DNA from 2 places in the Streptomyces sp. 3-6 genome. Region 1 is predicted to be linked to the other one. Evidence: riboswitches for the same ligand, from Rfam matches in the RefSeq annotation. Region 1 holds a riboswitch; the other holds the start of a gene.
What was found. A riboswitch is a leader RNA that binds a small molecule or an ion and turns the genes downstream of it on or off. The one in region 1 is predicted to bind cyclic di-AMP.
Positions count from the first base shown of each region.

Region 2: linked by a shared signal. The riboswitch ahead of AC02VZ_RS22685 (transglycosylase SLT domain-containing protein) and the one ahead of AC02VZ_RS13655 (M23 family metallopeptidase) in region 1 are both predicted to bind cyclic di-AMP.

Region 1 covers NZ_JBWHZP010000008.1:192,204-197,180, reverse strand. The annotation lists gene AC02VZ_RS13670 (DNA gyrase/topoisomerase IV subunit A) at 1-116, opposite strand, end outside; gene AC02VZ_RS13665 (M16 family metallopeptidase) at 785-2,158, shown strand; gene AC02VZ_RS13660 (M16 family metallopeptidase) at 2,155-3,543, shown strand; cyclic di-AMP (ydaO/yuaA leader) riboswitch at 3,746-3,908, shown strand; gene AC02VZ_RS13655 (M23 family metallopeptidase) at 3,921-4,694, shown strand; gene AC02VZ_RS13650 (GntR family transcriptional regulator) at 4,928-4,977, shown strand, end outside.
Region 2 covers NZ_JBWHZP010000021.1:15,671-20,647, reverse strand. The annotation lists gene AC02VZ_RS22695 (GNAT family N-acetyltransferase) at 1-433, opposite strand, end outside; gene AC02VZ_RS22690 (HAD family hydrolase) at 800-1,729, shown strand; gene AC02VZ_RS22685 (transglycosylase SLT domain-containing protein) at 1,693-2,181, opposite strand; cyclic di-AMP (ydaO/yuaA leader) riboswitch at 2,185-2,349, opposite strand; gene AC02VZ_RS22680 (polyprenyl synthetase family protein) at 2,906-3,916, shown strand; gene AC02VZ_RS22675 (LolA family protein) at 4,231-4,977, shown strand, end outside.

The sequences.
Region 1 (4,977 bases):
ACCGAGTAGGCGTACTCGAGGAAGGAGCCCTGCATCTCGTCGACGACGTCGATGTCGAGGATCTTCTCCTCGTACGGCTCGTCGGGCGGCGGGGTCTTCGTGCTGCGGCGGGCCATCGCTGCCGGCTCCTTGCTGAGCGTGGGACGGATCTGACGCGGACCATTGTGGACCGGCGCACCGACAACCGGGACCAGACCCGGTCGCGGGACCTGCGGTGCGGGCGGGGTCGTGGCGGCGCGAGCAGAGTACGCGCCCCCGGGCACGAACCGTCGGGCGGGCTCCCGGAATCCGCCCCGGCAGCCCCCGGCAGCCCCGGCAGGGTTCGGCGGCTCCGTCGGCCCCGGCCGCCCCGTCGGCTCCGACTGCCCTGTCCACCTCCGTCCCCCGGCAACCCGCCCGCCTCTGGCAGCCCCGGTCGCTTCCAGCAGCCCGTCCGCCGCCGTCTCCGGGATTCCCCCGGCCCTCGATGCCGTACCGGACCCGCACGGGGCGCACCGACTGGCACGCGACGGCACACGGCGCCGCACGCGCCCCCCGCGCACCCCAGCCACTCCCACACCCCAGCCACTCCCACACCCCAGCCGCCCCCGCACCCCAGCCGCCCCACACCCCCCGGTCCCGTGGGCCGGCCGCGCTCCCGTGGGCCGTCCGGTTCCCGGTTCTCGCTGTGGGCGTAGTCGGCGGCCCCCGGGAACTTCGCCGCTGCTCCGCACGCTTGCATACAGTGACAGGACCGGCAGGAACGGCGGGCTCGACGACCGCCACCGCGATCGAAGGGACGTACATGCCCATGGGTCACACGGCCACAGCCCAGGCAGGCTCCGGCGGCCTGACAGCGACCGAGCACCGCCTGGCCAACGGCCTGCGCGTGGTGCTCTCCGAGGACCACCTGACCCCGGTCGCCGCGGTGTGCCTCTGGTACGACGTCGGCTCGCGCCACGAGGTGGAGGGACGCACCGGCCTGGCCCACCTCTTCGAGCACCTGATGTTCCAGGGCTCCGCCCAGGTCAAGGGCAACGGACACTTCGAGCTGGTCCAGGGCGCGGGCGGCTCGCTCAACGGCACCACCAGCTTCGAGCGCACCAACTACTTCGAGACCATGCCCGCCCACCAGCTGGAGCTCGCGCTCTGGCTGGAGGCGGACCGCATGGGCTCGCTGCTGGCCGCCCTGGACGAGGAGTCCATGGAGAACCAGCGCGATGTCGTCAAGAACGAACGCCGCCAGCGCTACGACAACGTCCCCTACGGCACGGCCTTCGAGCGGCTGACCGCCCTCGCCTATCCGGAGGGCCACCCCTACCACCACACGCCCATCGGTTCGATGGCGGACCTGGACGCGGCGACCCTGGAGGACGCCCGACAGTTCTTCCGCACCTACTACGCGCCGAACAACGCCGTGCTGTCCGTCGTCGGCGACATCGACCCCGAGCAGACGCTCGCCTGGATCGAGAAGTACTTCGGCTCCATCCCGTCCCACGACGGCAAGCCGGAGCCCCGTGACGGCTCCCTGCCGGATGTGATGGGCGGGGAGCTGCGCGAGGTCGTGACGGAGGAGGTGCCCGCGCGTGCGCTGATGGCCGCCTACCGGCTCCCGGAGGACGGCACCCGGGCGTGCGACGCGGCGGACCTGGCGCTCACCGTCCTGGGCGGCGGCGAGTCGTCCCGCCTCTACAACCGGCTGGTGCGCCGCGACCGCACCGCCGTCGCCGCCGGGTTCGGCCTGCTGCGGCTCGCCGGGGCGCCCTCGCTCGGCTGGCTGGACGTGAAGACGTCCGGTGACGTCGAGGTACCGGTGATCGAGGCGGCCGTCGACGAGGAGCTCGCCCGGTTCGCCGAGGAGGGCCCCACGGCCGAGGAGATGGAGCGTGCGCAGGCCCAGTTGGAGCGCGAGTGGCTGGACCGGCTCGGCACGGTCGCGGGCCGCGCGGACGAACTGTGCCGGTACGCCGTCCTCTTCGGCGACCCGCAGCTCGCCCTGACCGCCGTGAGCCGGGTCCTGGAGGTGACGGCCGAGGAGGTGCGGGAGGTCGCCGCGGCCCGCCTGCGCCCCGACAACCGCGCGGTGCTCGTCTACGAACCGCTCACCGCCGGGGACGAGGACCCCGCACAGGCCGCCGCGACCGCCGGCACCGACGAGAACGAGGAGACGGCGAAGTGACCGAGCTCGCCCCGATGGACTTCCACCCGCAGCCGCAGGCGGGCGACGCCAAGCCCTGGGCCTTCCCGGCCCCCGAGCGCGGCGCGCTCGACAACGGCCTGACCGTGCTGCGCTGCCACCGTCCCGGCCAGCAGGTCGTCGCCGTCGAGGTGGTCCTCGACGCGCCGCTGGAGGCGGAGCCGGCCGGTCTCGACGGCGTCGCCACGATCATGGCGCGGGCCTTCTCCGAGGGCACCGACAAGCACTCCGCCGAGGAGTTCGCCGCCGAACTGGAGCGCTGCGGCGCCACCCTGGACGCGCACGCCGACCACCCCGGCGTCCGCCTCAGCCTGGAGGTGCCGGCCTCCCGGCTCACCAAGGGCCTCGGGCTGCTCGCCGACGCCCTGAGGGCGCCCGCCTTCGCCGACAGCGAGGTGGAGCGGCTGGTCCGCAACCGCCTCGACGAGATCCCGCACGAGCTGGCCAACCCCGCGCGCCGGGCGGCCAAGGAGCTCTCCAAGGAGCTGTTCCCCGCCGACGCGCGCATGGCGCGCCCCCGCCAGGGCACCGAGGAGACCGTCGAGGGCATCGACGCGGCGGCCGTGCGCGCCTTCTACGAGCGGCACGTGCGGCCCGCCACGGCCACCGTGGTGGTCGTCGGCGACCTCACCGGCATCGACCTGGACACGCTGCTCGGGGACACCCTCGGCGCGTGGACCGGCTCACCGGGGCAGCCCCGTCCGGTTCCGCCGGTGACCGCCGACGACACCGGCCGGGTCGTGATCGTCGACCGTCCCGGAGCCGTCCAGACCCAGCTGCTCATCGGCCGCGTCGGCGCCGACCGGCACGACCGGGTGTGGCCCGCCCAGGTCCTCGGCACGTACTGCCTCGGCGGCACCCTCACCTCCCGCCTGGACCGCGTCCTGCGCGAGGAGAAGGGCTACACCTACGGCGTCCGCTCCTTCGCCCAGGTCCTGCGCTCCGCGCCGGACGGAACGGGCGCGGCCATGCTCGCCATCAGCGGTTCCGTGGACACCCCCAACACCGGGCCCGCGCTGCAGGACCTGTGGAACGTGCTGCGTACGCTCGCCGCCGACGGCCTGACCGACGCCGAGCGGGACGTCGCGGTGCAGAACCTGGTGGGCGTGGCACCGCTGAAGTACGAGACCGCCGCGGCGGTCGCGAGCACCCTCGCGGACCAGGTGGAGCAGCACCTGCCCGACGACTACCAGGCCGAGCTGTACCGCCAACTGGCCGCCACCGGCACCGTGGAGGCCACCGCGGCGGTCGTCAACGCCTTCCCGGTCGACCGGCTGGTGACCGTCCTCGTCGGCGACGCGGCGCAGATCAAGGCGCCGGTGGAGGCCCTGGGGATCGGTGAAGTGACCGTGGTGTCGGCCGAGTAGGCCACCGCGGCCGCTTCCGCGCGCACGGCGCCCTGGTGGCGGGAACGTCACCAGGGCGCCCGTATGCCCGAATTGGTGCGGAGGATGCCTGTCTGCCCTGTGGTGTGCGCTACAAATCCACGGATCCGTTTGAGGATCGAGCGGCCTCCCGCATAGCTTCGTGCGGGCTGTTCGTCGGGCAGTGCGCCGCACCCGCGGCACCGGACAGCCATCGCCGAGTCCCCGTACGGCGCGAGCCAGGGGAGCCGGGGACCCACCGTCCCCCGGGGTGAATCGGGCGCCCGCGCGTGTCGCGAGGGGGTCCGTAGGAGACCTTCCTGCTCCGAACCCGTCAGCTAACCCGGTAGGCGAGAGGGAAGGAAAGGACCAGCCTGTACATGGCGTTCACCCGCGCCGCCGGCAAGCACCGCCGCCCCAGCCGCGTCCGCAGCGGCACCGCCCGCGCCGCGGGCGTCGCGGCCCTCGCCGGTTCCGGTGTCGCCGGCTCCCTCGCGGCCCCCGCGATGGCCGCCGAGCCCGCCGCGGCCCAGACCGGCATCACCCCCGTCGTCACCCTCGGCGACACGGTCGCCGACCGGATCGACGCCCAGGCCGCTGCCCAGCACGAGGCGGCCCGCGAGGCCGCCGAGGCCGAGGCCCGCAAGGCGGCCGAGAAGGCCGCCCGCAAGAAGGCCGCCGAGGAGGCGGAGCAGGCCCGCGAGGCGAAGGAACGCGCCGCCCGCGAGGCCGAGCGCGAGCGCCTCAACGCGTTCGTCTCGCCGATCCCCGGCTCCTACGTGTCCACCGGCTACAAGACCGGCGGCGCCGTCTGGTCCTCCGGCAGCCACACCGGGGTCGACTTCCACGCCGCCAACGGCACCCCCGTGCAGTCCGTCGGCCGTGGCACGGTCGTCGAGGCCGGCTGGGGCGGGGCCTACGGCAACCAGGTCGTCATCAAGATGCACGACGGCACGTACACCCAGTACGGCCACCTGTCGTCCATCGGCGTCTCGGTCGGCCAGGAGGTCACGCCGGGCCAGCAGATCGGCCTCTCCGGTTCCACCGGCAACGTCACCGGGGCGCACCTGCACTTCGAGGCCCGCACGAGCGCCGAGTACGGTTCGGACCTCGACCCCGTCGCGTACCTGCGCGCGCACGGCGTCTCCCTCTGACACCCTCCGGACGCGGTCCGCGCACGAAATCCCCGAAAAGCCCCGGCTCGCCGAGCCGGGGCTTTCCGCGTCACGCGCACGGGGTCACGCGCACGAGGTCGCGCGCACGGGGTGGCCGAAAAGCAGGCGCGAATGTTCTCCGGCTCTCAAGGAATCCCGCACATTGCTTTAGAGTCGCGGAAAGGACGTCCGCCGACGCGGCGTTCTCCAGGGAAGGGAACCGGAGGTCGCTCATGCGTTTTCCCGCGCACTCGGTGTGCGCCGCGATCCGCGACGACATCGT
Region 2 (4,977 bases), on a different contig from region 1:
TCTCGTAGCCCTTCTCCACGTCGATGACGTAGGTGGCGTGCTCCTCGGCCGCGTACGGCACGAACAGCGGCTGGTCCGCCTCCAGGTTGTCGAAGGCGAAGCTGGACAGGGAGCAGGCGCGCAGCAGCTCCCGGGCGTCCGGGACCGCCCCCGGCGCCAGGATCGCTCCCTGGCAGTCCGACACCCCGAGCCCGATCGCCCGGCCCTGTCCCCACGGTCCCCGTTCGTACGGCAGGAAGCCGGCCGGCTCCGCCCCCTCGTACAGCACGGCGACCCGGGCCCGCGGCCGGACCCGTCCGACGGCCGCGGTGAACTCCGGTTCCATGAACGGATTGCGCGGTGTGTCCGCGGCGGCGCGCAGGTCGCGCCACCGTTCCTTCTCCCCCTCGCCGAGCTCCTCCGGCCTCAGCACACGCAGGCGTCCACTGTTCACCCGACCCCCCGATCAAGTCCCCCTGGACCCTTGGAAGGTACCGCCGGGGGCCGGTGGCCGGTAGGTGGCGTCCTGCCCTTTTCGCCACCGGGTGCACGAACCGTCGACGACCGGGCACCGTCCGGCACAGCCCGGCAGCGTCCGGCAGCGTCCGGCAGCGGCTGGCAGCGTCCGGCACCGTCGTGTCGGGCGGCGGGGCGGGCGGCCGGATGCGAGGACCGGACGCGGGGGCCGGACGCGGGGACGGCTGCGGGGGTCGGGTGCGTGCGGCCGGGGTGGCGCGTGGTGGCGGGGTGGGGCGGACGTGAGGAGCGGGGCGGGCGGACGTGGTGAATGGGGGGCGTGCGCTGTCCGTATTCTCTGATCATGGCCGCACCCACCGCATATTCACTCATCGCCACCGACCTGGACGGGACGCTGCTGCGCGGCGACGACACCCTGTCGGACCGGACCCTCGCCGCGCTCGCGCGGGCCACGCGGGCCGGTGCCCGGCACCTGGTGGTGACGGGGCGTCCGGCCCCCCGGGTGCGCCCCCTCCTGGAGGACCTCGGCTGCACGGGGCTCGCGGTGTGCGGGCAGGGCGCCCAGGTGTACGACGCCGGGAGCGACCGGCTGCTGTGGTCGGTGACCCTGGACCGGGAGCTGGCGGAGACCGCGCTCGGCAAGATCGAGGCGGAGACGGGGGAGGTGTACGCGGCGGTCGACCAGGACGGGGTCGACGGGCTCACGCTGATCGAGCCGGGTTACCGGATGCCGCACCCCACGCTGCCCGCCGTGCGGGTGGAGCGGCGCTCCGACCTGTGGGAGCGGCCGATCAGCAAGGTGCTGCTGCGCCACCCGGTGCTGTCCGACGACGAGCTGGCGGCGACGGCCCGTTCGGTGATCGGCTCGCTGGCCACCGTCACCATGTCGGGGCCGGGCACGGTGGAGCTCCAGCCGTGCGGGATCACCAAGGCCACCGGCCTGGCGCTGGCGGCCGGGCACCTGGGCCTGAGCCCCGCGGACACCCTCGCGTTCGGTGACATGCCCAACGACATCCCCATGTTCGACTGGGCGGCCCGCGGGGTCGCGATGGCCAACGCCCACCCGGAGCTGAAGGCGGTGGCGGACGAGGTCACCACGACGAACGAGGACGACGGCGTGGCCGTCGTCCTCGAGCGACTGTTCGGCCGGGGCGCGGTGCCGCACGTGCCCCAACACGTGCCGCACCTGTCCGCCCCGGGCGTCCCGTCCCCGCCCGCCGCGGGGAGGGTGGTGGCTCAGTACGCCCCGAAGACGTTGTCGATGGAGCCGTAGCGGTCGGCCGCGTAGTTGCAGGCGGCCGTGATGTTGGCGACCGGGTCGTACGGGTCGTAGACGGTGCCGGGCACGTGGTAGGCGGCGAAGGTCGGGTCGATGACCTGGAGCAGGCCCTTGGACGGGGTGCCCTTGGCCGCGTTGGAGTCCCACAGGTTGATGGCCTGCGGGTTGCCCGAGGACTCGCGGATGATGTTGCGGTGGATGCCCTCGTAGGAGCCGGGGATGCCGTGCTGGGCCATGACGGACAGCGACTCGCGGATCCAGCCGTCGAGGTTGTCCGGGTACACCGTCGCCGCGGTGGCGGCGGCCGGGGCGGCGGGGGTGGCCGCGGAGGCGCTGGAGGCGCCGAGCAGCGGGAGGGCGGCCACGGCGACGCCGGTGCCGGCCACGGCGAGGGTGCGGGCGAGACGGCGACCGCCGAGGCGGCGGAGCTGACCGGATGCAGGCATGTCTGTGTTCCTCTCCTACGCCTGCGAGGTGAGCTGTCGGGTTCGGACGGGAGAGTGTCCGGCCGTGCCCCTGCGGGCACGGCTTCACCCCGAGCCGTTCCGGCGCGTGGCCGTCCCGGCGACTTACCTGGGTCCCCCGCTCCTGCCGTGCGTGAGTGAGTTCGTCGATGGGTGGTGCGGGCGGCGGCAGGATTCGGCGTCCGCCCGGCGGCCCGGAACGTATGCGAGAGCACACGCCGGGAACAAGTGCGGCCGTCACGGTAAACGCTGCTTGATCTTGACATGGGCGGTTTGCTCCACTTGATCCTTTGCGGTCGCCACGGCTCAACTCGCCACGGGGCAACGGGGAACCGGCGGCCCGCGCCCGTCGTCCCTCTGCCGGGTGGCGCGTGACCGACCTCACGGGCCGAGGGGTGCCGGAGCATTTCACGCCAAGGGGAATTCGCTTGGTAATTGCGGCAAATCGGGCGTCGGGGCGGGCAGGATGGTGCGCATGTCGAGGTGTGGTCCGGAGTGCGCTGCGATGCACCCCGGAAAGTCGGAAAATGTTCCTTGTTGTCGTCCGATCGAAAACGGGCCGGTCCTGATCGTCTCCTGCCCCGCCCGTAGCCCCGGGCCCTGGCGGTGATCGAAACATGACCGGATACGCTGACTTGAGTGATGGCAGCGACCTATCGACAAACCGTGTAAACGCCAGTGGACACCAGCAGACAGGAGACCCCTCGTGACCGTCGTCGGGCCGTTCGGGCTGAGCGTGCGGGACCAGGCTCTGGAAGCCGATGTCCAGGCCGGTATGACGGCTGTCGAGGAAGGGCTGCTCGAGGCCACCAAGAGTGAGGTCCCCTTCATCACGGAGGCCGCCCAGCACCTGGTACGGGCCGGCGGAAAGCGGTTCCGGCCGCTGCTCGTGATGCTCTCCGCCCAGTTCGGCGACCCCTACGCGCCCGGCATCGTGCCGTCGGCCGTGGTGGTGGAGCTGACCCACCTGGCCACGCTGTACCACGACGACGTGATGGACGAGGCCGCCGTGCGGCGCGGGGTGCCCAGCGCCAACACCCGCTGGGGCAACTCGGTCGCCGTCCTCACCGGCGACTTCCTCTTCGCCCGGGCCTCGCAGATCCTGGCCGACCTCGGCCCCGAGGCCGTCCGCGTGCAGGCCGTGGCGTTCGAGCGGCTCGTCACCGGGCAGATCCTGGAGACCGCGGGCCCGCAGGACGGCCGGGACCCCGTGGAGCACTACCTGGACGTGCTCGGCGGCAAGACCGGCTCCCTGGTCGCGGTCTCCTGCCGGTTCGGCGCCATGATGTCCGGCGCCGACGAGACGTTCGTGGACGTGCTCACCCAGTACGGCGAACGCCTCGGCGTCGCGTTCCAGCTCGCCGACGACGTCCTGGACATCGCCTCCGACTCCCACGAGTCGGGCAAGACCCCCGGCACGGACCTGCGCGAGGGCGTCGCCACCCTGCCGGTGCTGCGCCTGCGCGAACGGGCGGCCCGGCTCGGACTGGCCGACGACCTCGCCCTGTGCGAACTGCTCGACTCCGACCTCACCGACGACCGCCGGCACGCCGAGGCGCTGCGCCTGCTGCGCGCCCACCCCGCCCTGGAGCAGGCGCGCCGGGACACCGTCCGCTACGCCCAGGAGGCGCGCGCCGTGCTGGCCCCGCTGCCGGAGTGCGAGGCGAGGACGGCCCTGACGGAGCTGTGCGACGCCGTGGTGCACCGGGCGGGCTGACCCGCGGCCCGGACCCGCCGCGTGCGGTCCGGCACCGTGGTGCACCGGCCGGGCCGGCCCCCGGCCCGGACCGGCCGCCGCGCCCCGTCCCCGACGACCCCTACTGGTTGGCGGACCCGTGGCGGCCCCGATGTCATACCCCAGCAGTACACGGAGTTGGGCCCGCGGTCTGACGCATCCTCCGCTGCGGTTTGGTCAGATGGAACACGACGGACATCACCAGTCCTCACCGATTCGGGTGAGAACGGCGGCTCGGGGTGAACAGGTGCGCAGCACGCGACGCAGGCCGCCGCCGACCAGGAGGTAAGGCACACATGGCACCGAACGCATCCGACGACCAGACGCCCGCGGCGCCGGCCGTCGAGCCCGGCCCGGCCCGCCGCAGGGCCGCCCGGTACGTCGTCCCGGTCACGGTGATGGGGGTGGCGGCCGCGACCATCGGGCTCGTGCCCGCCCTCGCCAGCTCCGGTGACCCCGACCTGCCGAAGATCACCGCCGCCCAGCTCATCGAGAAGATCGCCGAGTCGGACGTGGAGCAGCTGTCCGGCACGGTGAAGGTGACCACCGACCTCGGCCTGCCGGACCTCGGCGGGCTGGAGAGCGCCCTCACCTCCGGCGCCCTCGGCCAGGGCGGTGACGGCTCCTCGGCCGACCCCTCCGCCCAGCTGACCGAGCTGGCCTCCGGCACCCACACGCTGCGCGTCGCCGCCGACGGCCCGGACCGGCAGAAGCTGTCGATCCTGGACGGCTCCGACGAGTACAGCCTCATCCGCAACGGCAGCGACGTCTGGGGCTACGACAGCACGTCCGACGAGGTCTTCCACGGCACGGTCGACGAGCGGCCAGGCGAGGACGACGGGAAGCACCAGCCGCCCGCCACCCCGAAGGACTTCGCCGAGGAGGCCCTGAAGGCGGTCGACGACACCACCTCCGTGACCGTCGACGGCACCGCTCGGGTCGCGGGCCGGGACGCCTACAAGCTGGTCGTCCAGCCCCGGCAGTCCGGCACCACGGTCGGCGCGATCAGCATCGCCGTCGACCACGAGACCGGCCTGCCGCTG